Regions from separate parts of the Bradyrhizobium sp. CCBAU 51745 genome, predicted to be linked through region 3. Evidence: predicted binding sites of a transcription regulator. Region 3 holds the regulator's gene; each other region holds the start of a gene.
The links. The regulator LexA, encoded in region 3, represses DNA repair genes until DNA is damaged. The targets are predictions, from matches to a motif close to TGTTCNNNNTGTGTTCNG.
Positions count from the first base shown of each region.

Region 1: a site for LexA is predicted at 3,327-3,344, ahead of XH98_RS39625 (DUF3072 domain-containing protein). Genes of this name have one in related genera too.
Region 2: a site for LexA is predicted at 3,115-3,132, ahead of XH98_RS39270 (PA0069 family radical SAM protein). Genes of this name have one in related genera too.
Region 4: a site for LexA is predicted at 3,757-3,774, ahead of XH98_RS15885 (DNA recombination protein RmuC). Genes of this name have one in related genera too.

Region 1 covers NZ_LBJP01000093.1:729,888-735,802, reverse strand. Annotated here, with positions in the region: gene XH98_RS39665 (sensor histidine kinase) at 1-906, shown strand, start outside; gene XH98_RS39660 (hypothetical protein) at 903-1,328, opposite strand; gene XH98_RS39655 (hypothetical protein) at 1,333-1,536, shown strand; gene XH98_RS39650 (hypothetical protein) at 1,633-1,869, shown strand; gene XH98_RS39645 (type 1 glutamine amidotransferase domain-containing protein) at 1,938-2,498, opposite strand; gene XH98_RS39640 (hypothetical protein) at 2,586-2,786, opposite strand; gene XH98_RS39635 (hypothetical protein) at 2,822-3,031, opposite strand; gene XH98_RS39630 (hypothetical protein) at 3,056-3,265, opposite strand; gene XH98_RS39625 (DUF3072 domain-containing protein) at 3,380-3,592, shown strand; gene XH98_RS39620 (DUF6496 domain-containing protein) at 3,669-3,950, shown strand; gene XH98_RS39615 (hypothetical protein) at 3,963-4,325, opposite strand; gene XH98_RS39610 (Do family serine endopeptidase) at 4,600-5,915, opposite strand, start outside.
Region 2 covers NZ_LBJP01000093.1:656,594-662,508, forward strand. Annotated here, with positions in the region: gene XH98_RS39260 (acetate/propionate family kinase) at 1-521, opposite strand, end outside; gene XH98_RS39265 (phosphoketolase family protein) at 529-2,943, opposite strand; gene XH98_RS39270 (PA0069 family radical SAM protein) at 3,154-4,317, shown strand; gene XH98_RS39275 (ribonuclease HII) at 4,402-5,175, shown strand; gene XH98_RS39280 (glycosyltransferase family 39 protein) at 5,275-5,915, shown strand, end outside.
Region 3 covers NZ_LBJP01000070.1:34,644-40,558, reverse strand. Annotated here, with positions in the region: gene XH98_RS17255 (ComEC/Rec2 family competence protein) at 1-1,460, shown strand, start outside; gene XH98_RS17250 (hypothetical protein) at 1,550-1,984, opposite strand; gene XH98_RS17245 (hypothetical protein) at 2,177-2,380, opposite strand; gene lexA (transcriptional repressor LexA) at 2,566-3,267, opposite strand; gene XH98_RS17235 (molybdopterin molybdotransferase MoeA) at 3,443-4,654, opposite strand; gene XH98_RS17230 (hypothetical protein) at 4,826-5,041, opposite strand; gene XH98_RS17225 (HAD family hydrolase) at 5,183-5,806, opposite strand; gene XH98_RS17220 (alpha-hydroxy acid oxidase) at 5,821-5,915, opposite strand, start outside.
Region 4 covers NZ_LBJP01000066.1:1,149-7,063, forward strand. Annotated here, with positions in the region: gene recR (recombination mediator RecR) at 1-361, shown strand, start outside; gene XH98_RS15875 (hypothetical protein) at 386-823, shown strand; gene XH98_RS15880 (AmpG family muropeptide MFS transporter) at 973-2,337, opposite strand; gene XH98_RS15885 (DNA recombination protein RmuC) at 2,527-3,726, opposite strand; gene def (peptide deformylase) at 3,896-4,423, shown strand; gene fmt (methionyl-tRNA formyltransferase) at 4,552-5,475, shown strand; gene truA (tRNA pseudouridine(38-40) synthase TruA) at 5,475-5,915, shown strand, end outside.

The DNA.
Region 1 (5,915 bases), on a different contig from region 3:
GGCGTCAGCCCCGAGAACTTCGAAGTCAACCCGGTCAACGTTCAGGCACTGTTACATCCAGACGACCTCGATCAGCTGCGCAAGGCCATCGCCGAATTCAACAAAGGAACGCGCGCCTACGAGACCGAATTCCGCATTGTTCGGCCCGACGGCGAGGTGCGCTGGTGCGTCGGCACGGCGGCCGCATCCGCGGATGCGAACGGTCGCGTCGTGCGGGTGAGCGGCGTCACCGTCGATATCACCGAGCGCAAACGGGCCGAGGAACGCCAGAACCTGCTGGCGCGCGAGGTCGATCACCGCGCCAAGAATGCGCTGGCGCTGGCGCAGTCGATCGTGCGCCTCACCCGCGCCGACGAGGTCAAGGCTTACGTCAATGCCGTGGAAGGACGCATCAATGCGCTCGCGCGCGTGCACACCATCCTCTCCTTGTCGAGCTGGCAGGGCGCCGAGCTCTCCAAGCTGATCGAGGAGGAGCTGGCGCCCTACTCGCTCGGCGGACAGATCAAGCTGGCAGGTCCCGAAGTGCAATTGGTGCCGGCCACTGCGCAGACGCTGGCCCTGGCGCTGCACGAGCTCTTCACCAACTCGGCCAAGTATGGCGCGCTCTCGACGCGGTCTGGGCGGCTCGCGATCAGCTGGCAGGCCGACAACGACCTCCTCATCTTGACGTGGGACGAGACCGGCGGGCCGATGGTCAGGACGCCGAAATCGCGCGGCTTCGGAACAAGAAGCCTGCTCGCCAGCGTCGAATCCCAGCTTGGCGGACAGGCGCAATTCGATTGGCGTTCGGAGGGCCTGCTGTGCCGTCTCGAAGTCCCCTTGACGCACAAGAGTGCGGCGACCGCGACGGCGCAGGACAAGTTCGAGACCAACAGCTCTCCTGAGCTTCAGCGCGCGTCGGGTTAACGCGACGCGGCAACCTTCAGCCGCGATATCGACCGCGGTTCATCGGCGATGCGCCCTTCGAGCCAGGCTTCCGTTTGCGCGAGATCGCGCAGCGCCCTCGCGTAGCGCAGCGCCGCGCTGCGGTCTGCACCACGCGGCAGCTTGCGCGCCTTGCGCAATATGTCGGCCGCCGCGTTACGGTAGGCCAGCGATCGATAGAGAAAGACCACCTTACCCATAGCTGATGTTCCCGTGTTGATGGCGTCTATCCTGGCAAGGCCGGCATGAACGCCGGATGAAGCGATGGTGACAAATCCTTTATGCGCAATGGAACCCCGCCATGACGGGCCGCGTTTGCATGCCAGATCGATCGGCAGTTCCATGCGCGCAAAAAAATCGCCAAACAGATCGCCAAATTTGATCTCTCCCACCGGCGTGATCAAGCTGATGACCCATGCGATGATGGGCGCTGCACTCGGTCTGATGTTCACGCTCGCACTCGTTCTGGCCAATCCCGCGGTTGCGGAATTGCTGAACCATGGCGGCCGTGCGGCGGCCTTGGTGTTTGTTGCAACGATGGTGACGACGTTTGCCATCGGCGCCTCGTTGACGGGCGTCGTATTCATCCTCAACGAGGACAAGGAAACCTGAAGCGGGCGCGAAACACGCGCGACCAATATTCTTCGGAACTCCTGCGGCAAATGGCGGTTGGCTCCTGCGTCAATTCAACTCAGGGAGTTCCCTTACATGAAGACGATCAAGCTCGCTCTTGCCGTGATGCTGGCCACCGGCCTTGCCGCCGCGCCGTTCGCTGCGCAGGCCAAGTCGCACAAGAAGCATCACTCCTCCTCCATGTCGCAGACCACCACGGGAGCGAACATGAAGAAGACCGTTCCGCCCGATCCGTCAGGCCAGGGCGGTTCTGGCCCCGGCAGCGATCATGGTGGCAGCATGACCGCGCCCCAGAACGGCCAGAGCAAGTAAGCGCGGGCTTACGGCAATAAGAAGCCCCGCGGCGACGCGGGGCTTCTCGTTGCGCATGAGCAGTGCGCTCACGCTGCGCTGCGTTGGCTGTGGCGCCCTTCCTTGATCTCTTCGATGATCTTGGCACTGAAGGCTTCGAGGTCGCCGGGATTGCGCGAGGTGATCACGCCCTGGTCGACCACCACTTGCGAATCTTCCCACAACGCGCCGGCGTTGATCACGTCGGTCTTGATCGATTTGTAGGACGTCATCTTGCAGCCCTTGGCGATGCCGGTCTCGATCAGCAGCCAAGGCGCATGGCAGACGGCAGCGACGACCTTCTTGGCGTTGAAGATCTCCTTGATGAAGGCCAGCGCCTTCGGCTCCACGCGCAGGAGGTCGGGATTGATCTGCCCGCCGGGCAGAACGATTGCGTCGTAGTCGGTGCTGACGGCCTGATCGAGTGTCTTGTCGACCTTCACCGGCCTGCCCCAATCCTTCATGTCCCAGCCCTTGATCTCCCCTTCCGCGAGCGAGATCACGTGAACCGTCGCGCCGGCTTTCTTCAGGCGGTCGCGCGGCACCTCCAGTTCCGACTGCTCGAAGCCATTGGTGGCGAGAATCGCAATGGTCTTGCCGCTCAGCTCCATGGAACACTCCTTTTGTTTCGGGATGGTCGCAGTCAAATCAGGCGCGGTGCGATCGTTCCTGAAACAGCATTCACATCGGGACGTCCCTCACCGCCACATCGTCGGCGCGCGGGTCAGCGCGTCCCGCCCAGCCCGCTTCAGATCCTCCAATGAGCAGCGGTCCTGGCGTGCGGTCGCCCGCAATCTGATCGCAACGCGCTCGCGCGTCGTCGTGTCCCACGCGGGCACGTCTGCGCAGACTTCATCGAGCACCGCCTGCAGCAAGGCGGCCATTTCGGCATCCGGCATGGACGAACTCCGGCAGGTCGCGTCGCGCGACCGCCTTAGCTGCGTCGGATGTCAGGGATGTTAAGGGAATGGACTACGGAGCTCGTCTTCACGAGTTGATCGAGCTGGGCCCGCTTGCGCGCGATCAGGAGCTGGGCGGCGGCGTCGTCGAGGCCTTCCCGCTGCAATTGCCGGATGGCGGAGCCCAATTCGAGGATCTCGGCGCGCAGTCTCAGAATCCGGTATGTGTCCGGGTCTTCCTCCACGGCCAGCCTCCCTCCACCAACGCCTCAGCGGCGTACCGGCCTGTTCTCGTTCTTCAGCGGACGCAGACGCACCCGGTCGCGGATGTCGGGCAACACCTCGCCGCCGCCCGCGGCCTTCCATTCGCTGATCAGCAGGTTGATCTTCCGGCGCAGCTGGATCTGCGCCTGGGCCCGTTCGCTGCAATCGCGGTCGCGATTGACAAGATCGCGCACGGATGCTTCGACATCCGCCATCTCCAGCCTCAAGATGCTGATTTTACGTCGAATTTCATTAATTCTGTTGTCCATGGCTTGTTAGAACAAAATAAGAACATATAGTCAAGCCACGAATTCAGGATGGAGAGCGAGATGCAGGTTCAGGGTAAATACGACGCCAAAGCTTTTCCGAACACCAAGGCTTTTCTGATGGAGCAGATGACCCGGGCGCAGGGGCTGCGGCTGAAGCGGCTGAGCGAAGAGGCCTACCAGCCCGCGCAATACGATCGCGATCTCTCCTTTGCCGAAGCCGCACGCCGCATCCAGATCCTGGAGGCAGAGATCGAGCTCGCGAACTCTTTCTGAAGAGGTCTATCGCCGGGCGCTTTTGGAACATTGGGTCAGCACTCCTGTTTTCTTGCAGAGCCATGGGAGAGAGCTGATGGCACGCAAGGCAAAGAAGCGCCGCTATTCACGTAGCTCCGGCAGCGATGTCGAGAGCGAGATGCGGCGCTACAAGAAAGGTACCGCCAAGAGCGGACGCGGCGGTCGCGGCGGACGGGTAAAGAGCCGCAAGCAGGCGATTGCGATCGGTCTGTCGAAAGCGCGCAAGAAAGGCAAGAAGGTGCCGAAGAAGGCGTCGAAGCGAAAGACGTCCAAGAAAAAGACGAGCAAGAAAAAGACGAGCAAGAAGAGCTCGAAGCGCAAATCCTCCAGGCGGTGACGCTGGCCGCCGTCAGATCATGCTGCCGGGCATGAAGCAGCGGATCGAAACGCCGAACACCGTCTTGACCGGCCAGACCATGGTGCGGCCGGCCCGATTTGGCTCGGTGATCACGGCTTCGTCGGGGACCTCGACCCATACTCCATCGAGCCTCACCCGGTAGTGACCATTATGCGAGTCCCAATCGGGATCGGCCACGGCAACGCCGTCGGCATCCGAGCAGCATGGACCAAGATGGCTGCGCAAGCTGTCGAACCAGGGTTTGAGCGGCGAGTCCGTGAAGCGACCGTCGTCACGACCCAAGGCGCTTCCGGTCGACAGCAGGAAGGGCGCGACGAGCAGCCCGAGCTTCAGCGAGAGCTTCAATCGATCCATGTCGGCACCGATCAATACGGACATCGGCCGGTTCCACAAATCAGCCGGACGTCCGAAGTTCCACTCCTGCAACTTGCCTCTGCGGCTTCATTGCCGCCGAAGCGCAACAGTATTGGCGAAGTTTGACCAGCGAACGCGGCTTTTTCGGACGAACCCGTCATCATTGCTGCCGTTAACGAGAATGTTATCAGCGGCCTGTGGGTATCTCGAGAGTCGCGCACGAAAAAGGCGGCCCGAAGGGCCGCCTTTTGAATTTGCCGTCAGGCTCGCGAGATCAGGCGAGCGGCACCGCGACGAACCGGGTCGCCTCCGCACTCTTCACCTGCAACAGCACGCTGTTCTTGCCTGATGATTTGGCCTGCGCCAGCTCGGAGCGGACCTCCGCGACGTTGGAAACAGCCTTGCCGCCGACATTGAGGATGACGTCGCCGGTCTGGATGCCACGCTGCGCGGCCGGTCCCTGCGGATCGACTTCGGTGACCACGACGCCCTTCTGCCCGGCCCCCTGGACTTCGCCTGATGGCGCCAGGCTGAGGCCGAGACGCGGCGTGCCGGGGGTCTGCTGGGTCTTGCCGTCATCGGACTGATTGCCTGCTTTGGCCAGCCGCTCGTTCGGCAGCTCGCCGAGGGCGAGCGTCACCGTCTTGCTGTCGCCCTTGTGGACGACGTCGAGCTTCACGGACGTACCCGGCGCCAGGGTGGCGATGGTGCGGGCGAGATCGCGGGAATCCTTGATCGCGGTGCCATTGACCGCGGTGATGACGTCGCCCGCCTCGATGCCGGCCTTTGCCGCCGGGCTGCCATCCTGCGGATTGTCGACGATCGCGCCGCGTGCCGCCTTCAGGCCGAGGCTGTCGGCGATCTCCGCGGTCACCGGCTGCACCTGGACGCCGAGCCAGCCGCGGGTGACGGCGCCCTTGTCCTTGAGCTGCGCGACGACGAGCTTTGCGGTCGAGGCCGGAATGTCGAAGCCAATGCCGACCGATCCGCCCGAGGGCGAGTAGATCGCAGTGTTCACGCCAATGACGTTGCCGTTCATGTCGAAGGCCGGACCGCCGGAATTGCCCTTGTTGATCGGCGCATCGATCTGGATGAAGTCGTCATAGGGGCCGTTGCCGATGTCGCGACCGCTGGCCGAGACGATGCCGGCCGTCACGGTGCCGCCGAGGCCGAACGGATTGCCGACCGCGACCACCCAGTCGCCGATCCGCGGCTTCTGGTCGGAGAATTTCACGAACGGAAAGTCCTTGTTGCCGTCGACCTTGATCAGCGCGAGATCGGTCTTCGGATCGGTGCCGACCACCTTCGCGGTGTAGATCGTGCCGTCGTCCATCGTCACCTGAACGGATTGGGCGTGGTCGACGACATGGTTGTTGGTCACGGCATAGCCGTCGGCCGAGATGAAGAAGCCGGAGCCCTCGCCGGTGACCATCTGGTGCCGCTGCGGCGGCATGCCGTTCATGCCGCCGGGGCCGCGGAAGCCGAACTGCCGCGAGAACTGGTCGAACGGGAACTCTTCGTCCTGATCCATCCGGTTCTGTTGCAGCATCGCGCTCTTGTCGTTGTCCTGGTCGATTTTCACCCGCACCG
Region 2 (5,915 bases), on a different contig from region 3:
AGGCCCTGCACCTCGTAGCGCTTCGGGATCGCGAAGCGATTCATCGGCGGCATCATGCCGTGATGAAACGCGGTGTCGAAACAGGCGATCTGCGTCAGCGCAGGCCGGATCGTTCTGACCGGGTCGACCGGTGCGAGGCACCGCGGCTGATGCAGCGGCGCCAGCGGCGTCAGCGCCTCCAGCTTGGCGTAGACCTCGTCAGTCAATTCCACCGGGCCTGAATATTCCGGGCCACCATGAACGATGCGGTGACCCACAGCGCGCAAGCGGTGATCACCGAAGCGGTCCTCGACGAAAGCGAGCACGTCGGCGAACAGATGGCCGCCGTCGGCATCCGACGCCTCCCGCTGCGTCTCGAACAGGGCCTCGCCCGATGGGGTCTTGGCCACCAGCCGCGGCTTCGCCTCGTGCTCGTCAAGCAGGCCCTTGCAGAGCAGGGCAGGTTCGGTGCCCGAGATCTCGAACAAGCCGAACTTGATGCTCGACGAGCCCGCATTGAGGACGAGGACCGCGTCCGCCATGGCGCCGTCAATCGCCGGCTTCGGCCGGCGTGGTGCCGCCGGCACTGTTCTGCCAGACCCATTCCTGAATGTCCGGCATGTCCTCACCGTGCTCGCGTATGTAACGCGAATGCTCGATCAGCTTGTCGCGAAACCGCTGTTTGACCTGTGCGGCCTTGGTCGACAGGCCTGGCACGCGCTCGATCGCCTCGATTGCGAGGTGGTAGCGGTCGAGCTCGTTGAGAACGACCATGTCGAACGGCGTCGTGGTGGTGCCTTCCTCGGCAAAGCCGCGCACATGCAGGCCGGCATGGTTGGTGCGGTTATAGGTGAGGCGGTGGATCAGGTGGGGATAGCCGTGATAGGCGAAGATCACCGGCTTGTCCTTCGTGAACAGGCTGTCGAAATCGCGATCGGACAGGCCATGAGGGTGCTGCTCCCGGGGTTGCAGCGTCATGAGGTCGACGACGTTGACGACGCGGATCCTTAACTCCGGCAGCGCCTTGCGCAGCAGGTCGACGGCGGCGAGCGTCTCCAAGGTCGGCACATCGCCGGCGCAGGCCATCACCACGTCGGGTTCGCTGTTCGCGTCCTCGTTGCTGGCCCAGGTCCAGATGCCGATGCCGGCATCGCAATGCGTCGCGGCCTCCTGCATCGACAGCCATTGTGGCGCCGGCTGCTTGCCGGCGACGATGACGTTGACGCGGTTGTAGGTGCGCAGGCAATGATCGGCGATCCAAAGCAGCGTGTTGGCGTCGGGCGGGAAATAGATGCGGACGATGTCGGCTTTCTTGTTGGCGACGAGATCGACGAAACCCGGGTCCTGGTGGCTGAAGCCGTTGTGGTCCTGGCGCCAGACATGCGAGGTCAGGAGATAGTTCAGCGAGGCGATCGGCCGTCGCCATGGCAGGTGCCGCGTCACCTTCAGCCATTTGGCGTGCTGGTTGAACATGGAATCCACGATGTGGATGAAGGCCTCGTAGCAGGAGAAGAAGCCGTGCCGTCCGGTCAGCAGATAGCCTTCGAGCCAGCCCTGGCAGAGGTGCTCGCTCAAGACCTCCATCACGCGGCCGTCCTGTGCCAGATGCACGTCGTAAGGTTCGATCGGCTCCATCCAGACCCGTTCGGTCGCATCGAACACGGCATCGAGCCGGTTTGATGCGGTCTCATCAGGACCCACGATGCGGAAATTACGCTCCCCGGCGTTGAGGCGGATGACGTCGCGCAGGAACTTGCCGAGCTCGCGTGTGGCTTCGCTTGTCACGCCGCCGGGCCGCGGCACCTCGACGGCAAAGCTGCGGAAGTCGGGCAGCTTCAGCTCCTTCTTGAGCAGTCCGCCATTGGCGTGCGGGTTGGCGCCCATGCGTCTGTTACCTTGGGGCGCGAGGGCCTGAAGCTCGGGAACGAGCGCGCCGCTCGCGTCGAACAGCTGGTCCGGCTCGTAGCTGCGCATCCAGTCTTCGAGAATCTTCAAGTGAGCCGGGTTCTCGCGGCAGTTCGCGACGGGCACCTGATGCGCGCGCCAAAAGCCTTCAACCTTTTTCCCGTCAACCTCCTTCGGGCCGGTCCAGCCCTTCGGGCTGCGCAGCACGATCATCGGCCAGCGCGGCCGCTCCACGCTCGCACGCCCGTCGCGGGCGTGCAGCTGGATCGAGCGGATGCTGGCGATCGCGACGTCGAGCGCATCGGCCATCGCCCGGTGCATCAGCTTGGGATCGTCGCCTGCGACGAACAGCGGCTCGTGGCCGAATCCGCGGAACAGATCGCGGATCTCGCTGTCGGGCATCCGGCCGAGCACGGTTGGACCCGCGATCTTGTAGCCGTTGAGGTGCAAGATCGGCAGCACGGCGCCATCATGTGTGGGATTGAGGAACTTGTTCGAATGCCAGGACGCTGCCAGCGGGCCGGTCTCGGCCTCACCGTCGCCGACGACGCAGGCAACGATCAGGTCAGGATTGTCGAAGGCCGCGCCATAGGCGTGCACCAGCGCGTAGCCGAGCTCGCCGCCTTCGTGGATCGAGCCCGGCGTTTCCGGCGCTGCATGGCTCGGGATGCCGCCGGGGAAGGAGAATTGCCTGAACAGTTTTCGTAGCCCGTCCGCATCGCGCGGGATGTCAGGATAGACCTCGCTGTAGCTGCCTTCCAGATAAGTGTTCGCCACCATGCCCGGGCCGCCATGGCCGGGACCGCAGACATAGAGCACGCTCAGGTCCAGCGCGCGGATGACGCGGTTGAGATGCGCATAGATGAAGTTCAGCCCCGGCGTCGTGCCCCAATGGCCGAGCAGGCGCGGCTTGATGTGCTCGGGCCGGAGCGGCTCGCGCAGCAGGGGATTATCCAACAGGTAGATTTGCCCGACGGAGAGATAGTTGGCCGCACGCCAGTAGCGATCGAGGAGATCGAGGTCGCTGCTTGCAGCGGACGATTGTTGTTGAAATGTCATGATCATGCCGACCTTCGCCCGGGATCGTCATCAACCGGGTTCCGGCGAGATCGATCCTTCCGCCGCATCAAACGGGATCGAGGTCACGCGGTGTTGCGTGAGGTCAAAGGACCGCGGGCGAAGTTTGGGCAGCGCTACTGTGCATGGGGTTGTTTTCGCGTTTTCGATTCTTGTTCTTGATTTGTTCCTTTGGCGTGCTATCTTGAATGCATGAGTCCAGCTTCTTCTTCTGCTCTGAAGCACCCGCCGGTCACGGCGCCCTCCGAGCCGGCGGGTGCGCCTTCTGACTTCCCTGAACTGGCGGTCGCCATCGACCGCCAGCGCAGGCGGGGGCGGGGCGCCCAGTCCAACGCCAGTGGCCGCTATGAGGCCGAGGCGCGCGTCGCCTTCGACGATGGCTGGCAGAGCCTGGACGATCTGCCGCCGTTCAAGACCACGGTCGGCGTCGACACCTCGCGCAAGGTGATCACCCGCAACGACTCGCCCGACATCGGCTTCGACCGTTCGATCAATCCCTATCGCGGCTGCGAGCATGGCTGCGTCTATTGCTTCGCGCGGCCGACGCACGCCTATCTCGGCCTGTCGCCGGGGCTCGACTTTGAGTCAAAGCTGTTCGCCAAGCCCGAGGCGCCTGTTCTGCTCGAGAAGGAGCTCGCGGCCGCAGGCTACGAGCCGCGGATGATCGCGATCGGCACCAACACCGATCCCTACCAGCCGATCGAGCGCGAGCGCAAAATCATGCGCGGCATTCTGGAGGTGCTGGAGCGCACCGGCCATCCCGTCGGCATCGTCACCAAATCCGCGCTGGTCGTGCGCGACATCGACATTCTCGCCCGCATGGCCAAGCGCAACCTTGCCAAGGTCGCGATCTCGGTAACCTCGCTCGACCCGAAGCTCGCACGGACCATGGAGCCGCGCGCCTCGACGCCGCCGAAGCGGCTGGAGGCGCTGAAGCAGCTCTCGGAGGCCGGCATCCCCACCACGGTGATGGTCGCGCCCGTGATCCCCGCCCTGAACGATTCCGAGATCGAGCGCATCCTCGATGCCGCGGCGCATGCCGGTGTCAAGGAAGCCTCTTACGTTTTGCTGCGGCTGCCGCTGGAGGTGCGCGATCTCTTCCGCGAATGGCTGATGGCGAATTATCCGGATCGCTATCGCCACGTCTTCACCCTGATCCGCGACATGCGCGGCGGCCGCGACTACGATTCGAAATGGGGCGAGCGGATGAAGGGCACAGGCCCGATGGCCTGGACCATCGGCCGCCGCTTCGAGCTCGCCTGCGACCGGCTTGGGCTGAACAGGCGCCGCTCGAAGCTGACGACGGATCATTTTACCAGGCCGAAGCAGAACGGCGAGCAGCTCAGCCTGTTCTGAGGCGCGAGGGGCGGGCGCTGAATAACGGGAATTGCACGGAGTTCCCGGTTGCGCCGGCGAGCCGGCTTGCGCACGATCCCGGCCATGATTCGGGACAAGTCCGCCAAGAAGCCAGTCAAGGATGCGCCAGAAAAGGCTCCTGAGAAGAAGGCTGCGCCCGTCAAGGCAAGCTTCCGCCGCGAGCGCGCGCTGATCAAGCGGGGCATCTGGCCGGTCGCGGGCTGCGACGAGGCCGGCCGCGGGCCGCTCGCCGGCCCCGTGGTGGCGGCTGCGGTGATTTTGGATCCGGACCGCATCCCGCGCGGCATCGACGATTCCAAGCGCCTGACGGCGGAAGAGCGCGAAAGGTTGTTCGACAGGATCTGCGCCACCGCGCAGGTCTCGGTCGCCGTCGCTTCGCCCGCGCGGATCGACCGCGACAACATTCTGCGCGCCTCGCTGTGGGCGCTGAAGCGCGCGGTGGTTGCGTTGCCCGAGCCTCCGAAGCTCGTCTTCGTCGACGGCCGTGATCGCCTCGACACGGCTTGCGACTGCGAAGCGGTGATCGGCGGTGACGGCATCGTGCTCTCGATTGCGGCGGCCTCCATCGTCGCCAAGGTGACCCGCGACCGGCTGATGTGCGCGCTGGCGCAGGATTGCCCCGGCTACGGCTTCGAGCAGCACAAGGGCTATGCCGTGCCCGAGCATCTCGACGCGCTCGACCGTCTCGGCCCCACCATCCACCACCGCAGCTTCTTCGCCCCCGTCGTCGCCGCCCGCGCCAAGCACATGCCCTGGACGGTCGAGCCGGTGCAGGATCTGTTCTCCGTCACCGAGGTCGAGACCGCAGTTGAAATCGAGGCTTCAGCGGGCCTCTAGCGCAGACCGAAGTTGCCACGACGCGTGGCGCGCTTTATCAAAACAGCTGTGAGCGAATAGGGCCGGCTGGACGGGTTGGCTGCATCTTGCGGGCGTTGCATGCGGTTTACCTCCCTGGTCATCGAGCTCATTCGCGCCCGGCCGCGGTTGATCGTCTGGATTGCCGTGCTGCTGCAGGCCACGATGTGGCTGCTGGTGGCGCTGCTGTTCTACCGCAGCCCGCCCGGCAATCTCGCGACCCTGCTGGCCTTTGGCCGCGAATATCAGGTTGGCACTGATCTCGGCCCGCCGCTGTCGCTCTGGCTCGCCGATATCGCCTATCGCGCCGCAGGCGGCCATGTCTTCGGCGTCTACGTCCTTGCCGAGCTCTGCGAGATCGCGACCTTCATCGCGCTGTATCATCTGTCGCGGGCCGTGGTTGGCAGCCAGCAGGCGGTGCTCGCCGTGCTGCTGACCATGACGGTGCTGGCCTTCTCCTCGTCCGCGCTCGACTTCGGCCCCTTGGTCCTCGCCCGGCCGCTCTGGGCGCTGCTGCTGCTGCATTCCTGGCAGATCATCGGCCAGCGTCGCGGCAATGCCTGGTTCGCCTGGTCGATCGAGGCGGGGCTTCTGCTGCTGACCACGCCGGCTGCGATCTTCCTGCTCGCGCTGCTCGTCATCTTCGCGCTCTCGACCGTCGGCGGCCGCCGGACCTTGCGCGCGCTCGATCCGCTGTTCGCACTCGTCGTCGTCGCCGTGCT
Region 3 (5,915 bases):
CGCTCCTCACCGGCCGCCGCGATGCGATTACGACGCCGGTCAACGACGCCATGTTCATCTCGGGGCTCGGTCACGTCCTCTCGATTTCGGGCTATCACATGGCCGTCGTCGCGGGGGTCGTCTTCTTCGCGGTCCGCGCGCTGCTCGCGCTCGTCCCGGGACTGGCAGCGGGCGTTCCCATCAAGAAATGGTCGGCCGCCGCCGCCTTGGTTGCGTCAGCGTTCTATCTGCTGCTCTCGGGCGCCGAAGTCGCGACGCAGAGATCGTTCTTCATGACCGCGGTGGTGCTGATCGCTGTCATCGTCGATCGCCGCGCGATCACGTTTCGCACCCTGGCCGTGGCGGCGCTGATCGTGCTCGCGGCCGCGCCGGAAGCGCTGGTGCATCCAAGCTTTCAAATGTCGTTCGCGGCGACGCTCGGGCTCGTCGCCATGGTGCAGATCGGCATGCCGAGCCTGCTGGCCTCGCCCGATCATTCGGCGACCGCGCGCATCGCGCTGTGGGGAGGCCGCGAGATCGCGATGCTGTTCATGGCCTCGATGATCGCGGGACTTGCGACCACGCCTTACGCCGCCTTCCATTTCCACCGTGTGACGCCTTATGGCGTGCTCGCCAATCTCGGCGCGATGCCGGTGGTCTCGGCGTTGGTGATGCCGGCCGGGCTGCTCGGATTGCTCGCGGCTCCGTTCGGGCTGGACGGCGTGTTCTGGTGGCTGATGGGAATCGGCATCGACTGGATGATCTTGGTCACGCGCTGGGTGGCGGCATTGCCCGGCGCGGTCGGCCACGTCGGCGCCTTCGGCACGGTGCCGCTGATCGCTGCGAGCCTCGGCCTGATCCTGATGGGTCTTTTGCGCACGCCGCTGCGCTGGTCGGGAGCATTCGTGCTGGTGGCGGCGACCGTCTGGAGTCTTTCCGTCCGGCAACCCGATATTCTGATTGCCGGTGACGGTCAGAACGTCGCGGTGCGCGCCAGGGACGGGCAGCTGCACCTGATCAGGGCGAAGAAGGACAATTTCCTGCTGAAGGAGTGGCTTGCAGCGGACGCTGATTCGCGCGATGCGGCGAGCACCTCGCTCGGCGACGGCGTGTCGTGCGACGATGCCGGCTGCGTGACGCCGCTTGCCGACGGCCGCATGGTCGCGCTGGCGCTCCGCATCGACGCGCTGGCTGATGATTGCGGTCGCGCGGCCCTGGTGGTGACGGCAAAGCCTGCGCCGCCGGATTGCACCGGGATGGTGATCGATCGGCCGCGTCTGGCGAGCCAGGGCGCGCTGGCGCTGACACGTCGCGGCGATGGCTTTGCCATTGCGGCGGCGAGGGCGAGAGGCGCAAACCGCCCCTGGTCGCCGGCGGCGGCCGGCGATGGAGATTTCGAAGGGACCCTCATGCCGCGGTCCGCAGCTCCGCGCGCCAAGGACGCAACACCGTCCGAGGCCGACCTTCAGGCCGAGGATTGAGGCATGATCCGGACAAGCGCGGAGCGGTTCTCCGGCGCGACAAACGCGAAAACGCGTTTGCGCGGAGATCATGCCCAATTTTGGCCGGTTCAACCGATCGGCAGGCCCGGAGGTGTCGGCTGTCTGTCGGCGACAACTTGCGGCTTGTGCTCGCGCTCACCGAGCGGCTGGGTCACCGGCAGTTGCAGCACGGTTGCGCGCTGGCCTTCGACGAGCTGGGTCACCAGCACGTATTTGCCATCGGGGAATTCGATCGCGTCGTGATGACGATCGGGAATGTGCGGATCGACCTTGCCGAACTTGCCGACGCGCGAATTGATGGTGCGCGTCCAGATCCACCTGTTGTCGTAGCGGACGTTGTCGGCGAAGGCGAGCTCCGTTCCCGGCAGCAGGCAGACCGCGACCGACATGTCGGCTTCGGAGGCGAAGCCGCGCGTCGAGGTGCCGCGGAAGGTTGTCGTGACGATCGTCTCGCCGACCTCTGCGGGACGCGTCGCGACGGCATGCAAGCTATAGTCACACATCGGGTGCTCCTCATCAGCGATAGAGCACCCGCGCCTCTTCTGAGGCGCAGGCCTCTATCAGAGTGGAAGCCTGCGATCATATGCCATGTTGGGGGCAAATCTGCGGCTTGAGTCTGCAGGCTGCCATCACAATTTCTTTTTCAGACATCCGAGGAACAAAGACTGCTTCCGTGCATTCCGAGAGCTTCTTCGTTAGCGCCCAGCCGGTGCCGACCAACCCGAATAAGGCCAGGCCGGCTGCGCCTGTTGCCCGACGGCGTTGCGGGCACTGCGGAATTGTTCGTTCGTCGCCTGTGGCGCCCTGCGAACGTGATGCTGCGGCTGCGCAGCGAAGGTTTGCGACGCTGATATTGCGATCAGCGCGATCGCGACGGTGCTCAGAATAATCTTGCGCATGGCGGTCTCCTCGGTCTCGCAAGGCCTGCGAAGCGATGCGTGCTTCGTCATGGCGTGCCGGGGATGTAGCGCGGGAGAGGTGGCCGGATAATCAGTGCAAAACCAGAAAAACCAACCAGCCGGAGCGGACAATCGTCCGCTCCGATCTTGAGGGCGTGCTTGCCAGGTGGCGACGTGCGCCGCGTTCAGTATTTGCGGTACAGCCCGATCAGCTTGCCCTGGATCTTGACCCGGTTGGGCGGCAGGATCCGGACCTCGTAGGCGGCGTTTGCCGGCTCGAGCGCGATCGAGGCGCCGCGGCGGCGGAAACGCTTGAGCGTGGCTTCCTCGTCGTCGATCAGGGCCACCACGATATCGCCGGTGTCGCAGCTCTCGTTGCGCTGGATCAGCGCCATGTCGCCATCGAGAATGCCGGCATCGACCATGGAATCACCGCGGACTTCGAGCGCGTAGTGCTCGCCCGCGCCGAGCATGTCGGGCGGGACGCTGATGGTGTGGCTGCGCGTCTGCAAGGCCTCGATCGGCGTACCGGCCGCGATCCGGCCCATCACGGGAACTGCGACAGGGCGTTCGCCCTCATCGACGGGCGGGCTCGACATCGTGTGCACCTTGCCGAGATTGCCCTCGATGACGCTCGGCGTGAAGCCGCGACGGCTGCCGGCAGCCGCCTGGAGTTCAGGCAGCTTGATCACTTCGATGGCGCGGGCCCGGTTGGGCAGGCGGCGGATGAAGCCGCGCTCCTCGAGCGCAGTGATCAGGCGATGGATGCCCGACTTGGAGCGCAGGTCGAGCGCATCCTTCATCTCGTCGAAGGAGGGCGGCACGCCGCTTTCCTTCAATCGCTCGCTGATGAACCGCAGGAGCTCGTATTGTTTGCGCGTTAACATCTCGACCAAAATCCCCCTGACGATGTCGCTCGATTCCCAGACGCTGAATTCAGCAGTAAGCCGCTACATGCTCGAAACAAATCATGAACGGACACTATATGTTCGATACATGTTCCGCAACTGCTTAATTTACCGTGAACGCGACAAAGTTCGCGGGACGGTTGCGTCGGCGCGCTCACTCCGGCAGTCGCAACACCTCGCAAGGCGTGCCGGAAGCGGCCCTCGGTGCGAACGGCGCGCGCACGAGAAGTGCCTGTGCCGCAGCGAGATTCGCCAACAGTGAGGAATCCTGGTGGTTGACGGGAAGAGCGACGAGCGTGCCGTCGTCCCGCGTCTCCAGACGCGCACGCAGATAATCCTCGCGCTGGTCATTGGCCCCGAGGTCGCGACCGAGCACGGCGCGTTCGCGGCGATGATGAATCATTGAGCGGCCCGACAGCGCGCGAATCAGCGGCACCAGAAACAGGAAGCCGCAGACGTAGGATGACACGGGATTGCCGGGCAGGCCGATGACGCGCATCGGCCCGAGCTGCCCGTTCATCATCGGCTTGCCCGGCCGCATCGCGATCTTCCAGAACGCCATCGAGATACCTTCGTGCCGAAGCGCCTGCTGCACCAGATCGTGGTCACCGACAGACGCTCCGCCGGTCGTGATCAGGATGTCGGCGCCGGATTCGCGGGCGCGGCGGATGCCCGAGGTGGTGGCGGCAAGCGTGTCGGCGGCGACGCCGAGATCGATGGTGTCGGCACCCTCGCTGCGGGCGAGGGCGTGCAGGGCGTAGCCATTGGAATAGACGATCTGGCCGGGGCCGGGTGTCGAGCCCGGCATCACAAGCTCGTCGCCGGTTGCGAGAATCGCGACCTTAGGACGGCGATGAACGCTCAGCTGCGGATGGTTCATGCCCGCGGCGAGCGCAAGGTCCCGATCGGTCAGCCGTGCGCCCTTGCGCAGGAGCACGTCGCCCTCGCGGAAGTCGATCCCGGCGGGGCGAATGTGCCGCCCGGTGAGGGCAGCTTCCTTGATCGTGATGCGCTTGCCGTCCGCGATGGTGTCCTCCTGGATCACGACCGCATCGGCGCCGGCGGGAACGACGCCGCCGGTGAAGATCCGGACAGCTTCGCCGGCACCGACCGTTCCTGCAAATGGGCGGCCGGCTGCAACCTCGCCGACCACCGTGAGCTGCGCATCAACCTTCGCAGCATCAGCCGCGCGAACGGCATAACCATCCATCGCTGACATCGCCTCGGGCGGCTGCGTCCGGCGCGCCGCGACGTCCCGCGCGAGCACGCGATGGAAGGCCTGATCCAGAGCGATCATTTCCTCAGCCAAAGGCTCCGCACCGGCGAGCACGGCGGCAAGCGCATCGGAAACCGGCATCAGGGCCACGGCGAACTCCCGCAACGAGATCAAGGACTCGGTCGGGCAAGGTTCTAGCCGAGCGGGAGGGCCGACGCAAAAAGGGCTATACTGCTGCGAAGCTTACGCTTCGGGCACTAGGGCTCATGTCCAGCATGATCCGGGCAGACCGGTCCGACGGGGGCAGAACTGTGGGCAGCGTCACGACCGCGTTATGGGATTTCCCCTTGCCGCGTTTTCCACTTCAGCGACGTCGGGCGCCTTGGGGCCCTGATCCCGGTCGGGCATCGGATCTGCCTGAGATTTCAGATCGGCCGCTTTGCTCATCAGCTTGGCAGAAAGCTCGGCGTCCGAAGTGGTCTTGGCGAATTTGACCAGCAGGGAGGCCTGCTTGGTGAGGTATGTTTTGCCCAACACGCGATATGTCCGTCCATGGAAGTCCCAGCGGACTCAAGAGTCCGGAAGGGGGCATTCCGTTCCCGGAACTCCGTACAAAAATGCACAAAGAGCTTTGGTTCCTCGTTTTCGGGCGAAATTGTTCCGGAAATTGCCGCCCGATCAGATCCCCAGCGCCTTCAGCGCGACGCCGACGTCGTGGTGTGAGGTCACATGGACCGCGGTGAGGCCGCGGGCGCGCGCGCCTTCGATGTTCTCGGCGAGGTCATCGAAGAACACGATCCGGCTCGCCGGTACGCCCATCGCGGCCACGACGTGGTCGAACGCTTCCGCATCCGGTTTGCGCAGGCCGATGCTGGAGGACAGGTACAACTCGCGGAAATGGCCGAGCAGGTCGGCATATTCTCTGGAAAAATAGTCGACGTGCGGGCGGTTGGTGTTGGAGAAGGCGTAGACCGGCATCTGCTTTGCCGCGCGCGACAGCAGCTCGGCGATGCCAGGCATCTCGCCCGCGAAAATCGCGTTCCACCCCTCGAGGAACTGGACATTCGAAATGGAGATTCCGAGCGAGGAGCGCAGCGAGGCAAAATAGTCTTCATCGCTGATCTTGCCGACCTCGTGCAGGCGGTAGGCCTCGTCGCGCACATAGCGGGCGACGATGGCTTCGGGCTCGCAGCCGGCATGTCCCGCCCAGCAGGCGATCGCCTTGGAGAAATCGATGTCGAGCACGACGCGCCCGAGATCGAACAGAAGCGCATCTGCGCTGCCGGGAGAGAGCGAGGTCATTGCATCCTTTCGGGTCAGTATCGGTAGGGCTCGTGGTCGAATAGCGGGAACGCGCTGAACACGCTCGGTACATTGGTTGCGGTGGCCGGGTGCAGGCAGGACTTGTCGA
Region 4 (5,915 bases), on a different contig from region 3:
CGCCATCATCGTCGTCGTCGCCGATGTCGCCGATCTCTGGGCGCTGGAGCGGGCCAATGCAACCCAGGGCCGCTATCACGTGCTGGGTGCGACCCTGTCGCCGCTCGACGGTGTCGGCCCGCAGGACCTCACCATCGACGCGCTGGTCGCGCGCGCGCACGCACCCGAGGTGCACGAGGTCATTCTGGCGCTGAATGCGACTGTCGACGGCCAGACCACGGCGCACTACATCACCGACCTGCTTCAGGACGCCAACGTCAAGGTCACCCGGCTGGCTCATGGTGTGCCTGTCGGCGGCGAGCTTGATTATCTCGATGAGGGCACGCTATCGGCCGCCATGCGGCAGCGCACCCTGTTCTAGCCACAGACCCGCGGAACGGACGACATGACGAAACTTTTCGCCACACGATCGGCTTTGGTCGCGACGATGCTGCTGCTGGTGACGCCGGCCATCGCCGCCGCGCAGCAGGAGAGCGAGGCGCCGCCGCCCTCGAAGCCCGGCAAGCCGATCAGCGCCGGCGAGGTGCTCTCGGGCGAGCTCAACGCCATGAAGATTCGCGACGCCAAGAACGCGGGCAAGCGTGTCGCGATGTACCAGATCACCTCCGAGCCGCGCCGCCTGCCGGCGCCGAACGGGCTGTGCGACCTCGAGACCGGGCCCGAGACCTTCCAGCTCGTCACCTCCAGCGACGCGCAGGCCTCGCAGCTGAAATCCTTCGTCGGCAAGGAGATCTCCGTGAAGGTAGATGAAGTCGCCTGCGCCAGCGATCCCGGCCAGATGAGCGAGGCTGTCGTGACGAAATGGAGCCTGGTGAAGAAGTAAGGGCGGCAGGCGAGGTGCCGTAGCGAGCTGCCGTAGGGTGGGCAAAGCGAAGCGTGCCCACGCACTGTTGACGACCGAGAGAGATGGTGGGCACGGCGCGTTGCGCCTTTGCCCACCCTACGGCATTGCGGCTGCGGCACGTGCTCGCCCTACACCCTCACCGGCCCCAGCGTCTCGAAATGCCCGCGCTTCTGCAGCCAGGTGAGCAACACCAGGCTCGGGATCGCCACCAGCACGCAGATGACGAAGAACAGCGGCCAGCCGGTCGCGCTGGCGACGAAGCCTGCTCCTGACGACAGGTACGTCCGTCCCACCGCCGCAAGCGCGGTGAGCAGGGCGTATTGCGTCGCGGTGTGCAGCGGGTTCTGGCACAGCGCCGAGAGATAGGCGACGAAGATCACCGTGCCGATGGCGCTGGTGAAATTCTCGGCGCAGATCGCGAGCGCCAGCGCCCATTGATTGGTGCCGACCAGCGCGAGCCAGGAGAAGGTGAGGTTGGCCAGCGCCTGCACCACGCCGCCAATCCACAGCGAGGTCGCCAGCGAGTAGCGCCGCGCGACGAAGCCGCCGGCAAAGCCGCCGATCAGCGTCGCGGCAAGGCCGACGCCTTTCACGATCGCCGCATAATCGTTGCGAGTGAAGCCGAGATCGATCACGAACGGCGCCGTCATGGTGCCGGAGAACGCGTCGGTGAACTTGAACAGCACCACGAAGGCGAGCGCTGCGAGCGCGTCCTTGCGCGACAGGAATTCCGAGAAGGCGCCGATCGCCGCGTGCAGCACCCGCGTGAATGCGGTCTCGGTTTGCGTCGCAGCTTCCGCCCGCACCGACTGCTCGGGCTCGGTCGCAACAAGCGCCGTGATCGTCCCGATCAGCACCATCGCCGCCATCACCACATAGCCCCACATCCAGGCCGCGCTGCGCGTGATGCCGGTGCTCTCGAAGCCGGAGACGATGAACAGCGCGCCCGCGGTCGAAACCAGCATGCCGATGCGATAGGCCGCGACATAGGCCGCCATGCCGGCCGCCTGCTCGCTCTCCGGCAGGCTCTCGACGCGGAAGGCGTCGACCACGATGTCCTGGGTCGACGACGTCGTCGCCACCAGCAGCGCACCGAGCGCGACGTAGAACGGTGACCGCGCCGGATCGGTCATCGCCAGCAGCAGGATCGAAATGATCAGCAGCAGCTGCGAGAACAGCAGCCAGCCGCGCCGCCGTCCGAAGGCGCGCGTGAACAGCGGCACGTGCAGCGCATCCACCAGGGGCGCCCACAGGAACTTCAGCGTGTAGGGCGTGCCCACCAATGCAAACAGCCCGATGGTCTTGAGATCGACGCCGGCCTCGCGCATCCACACCAGCAGCGTCGAGCCCGACAGTGCCAGCGGCAGCCCTGACGAAAAGCCGAGGAACAGCACGATCAGCACCCGCGGTTGCAGGTACACAGCCAGGCTGTCGCGCCAGGAGGTCGCGGGGGCGTCAGTGCCGGCGGGGGACGTCGTGTCGGGTGCGGTCATAGGGCGGTGTTAGCAGATTCCGGGGGAAAAGACTCGCGGCAGCCGTGTGGCGGGAATGCCTTCGGCCCCCTCAATGTCATCGTCCGCGAAGGCGGACGATCCAGTGGTCACCAGCACCTCGATTCAATCACTGCTGCCGCGGCGTACTGGATACCCCGCCTTCGCGGGGTATGGCAGTGTGCCCATATCCTATTCACCCGCTTGCAGCTTCTTCGGAAACAGCTCGCCCGCGCCCGTCGTCACCAGCCGCGGGCCTTCCGGCGCATCGGTCTTGCTGAAATCGAGCTCCTCGATTCGTCCCGCCCGCTTCTCGATCTTGTCGGCGGAGATCAGGATCTGCCGGACGTCTTCGTTGGCGTCGGCAAAGTGCTTCTGCAATTTCAACACACGGTCGCGCAGGCGGCCGAGATCGTCGCCGAGCTTGATCACCTCGGTCTGGATCTGGTCGGCGGCATCGCGCATGCGCGCGTCCTTCATGATCTGCTGCATCACCTGGATCGCGAGCATCAAGAGCGAGGGCGACACCAGCACGACGCGGGCGCGATAGGCCTTCTGGATCACGTCGTCGAATCCGTCATGGATTTCGGCGTAGACCGATTCCGACGGCACGAACATCAGCGCCATCTCCTGGGTCTCGCCGGTGACGAGGTATTTTTCCGCGATGTCGCTGACATGCTTCATCACGTCGCTGCGCAGCCGCTGCGTGGCGAGGCGCTTCTCCTCGTCGGTGCGGGCATCGTGCAGCGCGGTCATCGCCTCCAGCGGGAATTTCGCATCGATGCAGAGCGGGCGCTGGTCGGGCAGGAACACGACGCAGTCGGGCCGTTTTCCGGTTGAGAGCGTGAACTGGAATTCGTAGGACCCCTTCGGCAGACCGTCCTGGACGATCGCCTCCATCCGCGCCTGGCCGAAGGCGCCGCGCGACTGCTTGTTGGCGAGCACGTCGCGCAGGGTCGTGACCTGCGTGGTGAGGTCGGTGAGGTTCTTGTGGGCAGAGTCGATGATGCCGAGCCGCTCGTGCAGCGCGCGCAGGCTCTCCATGGTGTTGCGGGTCGAGTGTTCCATGGACTGGCCGACCCGATGGGTCACCGAATCCAGCCGCTCGTTGACCGCCCGCGCCATTTCGGCCTGGCGGCCGGCCAGCGCCTGGGTCATGGCGTCGACCCGCCCGGAGGCCTCGCTCTGCGCGTGCAGCACCTGGGCGAGCCGCTCTTCCAGCTCGTCGGCCCGGATCGCGCTCGCCATCGCGAGTTCCGCGCCGCGCCGCCCCGAGCGCGCGATCACGACGGCAATCACCACCAGCAGGATGAGGACGAGGGCGCCGAAGCCGATCAGCGCATCGATGGTGCGCACCGGCCAGTCGCCCAGCATGAAAATGATCTCGTTCATGTCGCCCTTCTAGCCGATTCGCGGACCAGAGCGAACGAAGAGAGAACGATGACCCTAACGGCCCCCTCATTTTTATGGTTACCGAAAGGCGAAGTTTTATGGTTAGCGGAGGGTTGACGCGTTCCCGGCCGCATTGACCGCTTCTCGTGCGCAGCTTAAATCGCCCGCCATGGCCCTCAGAGAAATCATCATCCTGCCCGACAAGCAGCTGCGTCTGGTCTCCAAGCCGATCGAGAAGGTCACGCCGGAGATCCGCAAGCTTGCCGACGACATGTTCGAGACCATGTACGACGCGCCCGGCATTGGCCTCGCTGCGATCCAGATCGCGCAACCGCTGCGGCTGATCACCATGGACCTCGCCAAGCCCAACCCGGACGGCGAGACCAAGCCGGAGCCGCGCGTCTTCATCAATCCGGAGATCATCGCCTCGTCAGAGGAGCTGTCCACTTACGAGGAAGGCTGCCTGTCGATCCCCGAATATTACGAGGAGGTCGAACGCCCGGCCAAGGTGCGCGTGCGCTTCACCGATCTCGACGGAAAGCTGCACGAGGAGGACGCCGAAGGCCTCTACGCCACCTGCATCCAGCATGAGATCGATCATCTCAACGGCGTGCTGTTCGTCGACTATCTGTCGAAGCTCAAGCGCGACCGCGTCATCAAGAAGTTCGAGAAAGCCGCCAAGCGCGCGGCGGAGTAGGTCTTTCTGTCGTTGTTCCGGGGCGATGCAAGGCATCGAACCCGGAACTTCGAGATTCCGGGTTCGGCTCTTCGAGCCGCCCCGGAATGACGGTCACATTAATTGCGTCCTTCGCAGGTTTTTCCCCGATGCCGCTCCGCCTGATCTTCATGGGCACGCCCGATTTCTCCGTGCCGACGCTGCTCGAGCTCGTCGCGCACGGCCACGAGATCGTGGCCGTCTATACCCGCGCGCCGAAGCCGGGCGGGCGGCGCGGGCTGCAGATGCAGCCGACGCCGATTGAAGAGGCCGCGCGAAAGCTCGGCGTCCTCGTGCTGACGCCGAAGACGTTGAAGACGCCGGAGGCGCTGGAAGAGTTTCGCGCCTTCGACGCCGATGCCGCTGTCGTCGTCGCCTATGGCATGATCCTGCCGCAGGCGATCCTCGATGCGCCCCGGCTCGGTTGCTACAACCTTCACGCTTCGCTGCTGCCGCGCTGGCGCGGCGCCGCGCCGATCAACCGCGCGATCATGGCCGGCGATGCCGAGAGCGGCGTCATGGTGATGAAGATGGATGTCGGCCTCGATACCGGCGACGTCGCCATGGCCGAGCGGCTTCCGATCACCGACAACATGACCGCGGCCGATCTGCACGATCGCCTCGCCCGTCTCGGCGCCGACCTGATGGTGCGCGCCATGGCGGCGCTTGACCGCGGCGGGTTGCAGCTGAAAAAGCAGCGCGAGGACGGCGTCACTTATGCCGCCAAGATCGACAAGGCCGAGGCGCGGATCGACTGGAGCAAGCCCGCCCATGCGGTGCTGCGCCATATTCATGGCCTGTCGCCGTTTCCCGGCGCCTGGGCCGAGCTTGAGAATGCGCGGGTCAAAATCCTGCGCTGCGCGCTTGCCGAAGGTTCCGGCGCGCCGGGTGCCGTGCTGGACGATCAACTCACCATCGCCTGCGGCGAGGGCGCCATCCGCATCCTCGAGCTGCAGCGGGAGGGCAAGGGCCGGATGCAGGCGGCAGACTTTTTGCGCGGCACGCCTGTGAAGCCGCCGATGCGGCTCACCTAATGCCGCGCTACAAGCTCACCATCGAATATGACGGCGCCCCGTTCTTCGGCTGGCAGATCCAGGACACGCTGCCCTCGGTCCAGGGCGCCCTGGAAGCAGCGGTGAAGGCGATGACGGGCGCCGATCTGCGCGTGCACGGTGCCGGCCGCACCGATGCCGGCGTGCATGCGCGCGGCCAGGTCGCGCATGTCGATGTCGAGAAGCAGTTTCCGCCCGGCCGTTTTCGCGACGGGTTGAATGCGCATCTGCGTCCGCATCCGATCGCAGTGCTCGAAGCCGAGATCGTGCCCGATCATTTCGAGGCCCGCTTCTCGGCGATCAGGCGCCACTATCGCTACCGCGTCATCAACACCCGCGCCAATCTCGCGCTCGACGCCGGCCATGCCTGGCGCGTGCCGCGCCGGCTCGACGCTGACGCGATGCATGCGGCCGCCCAGCGC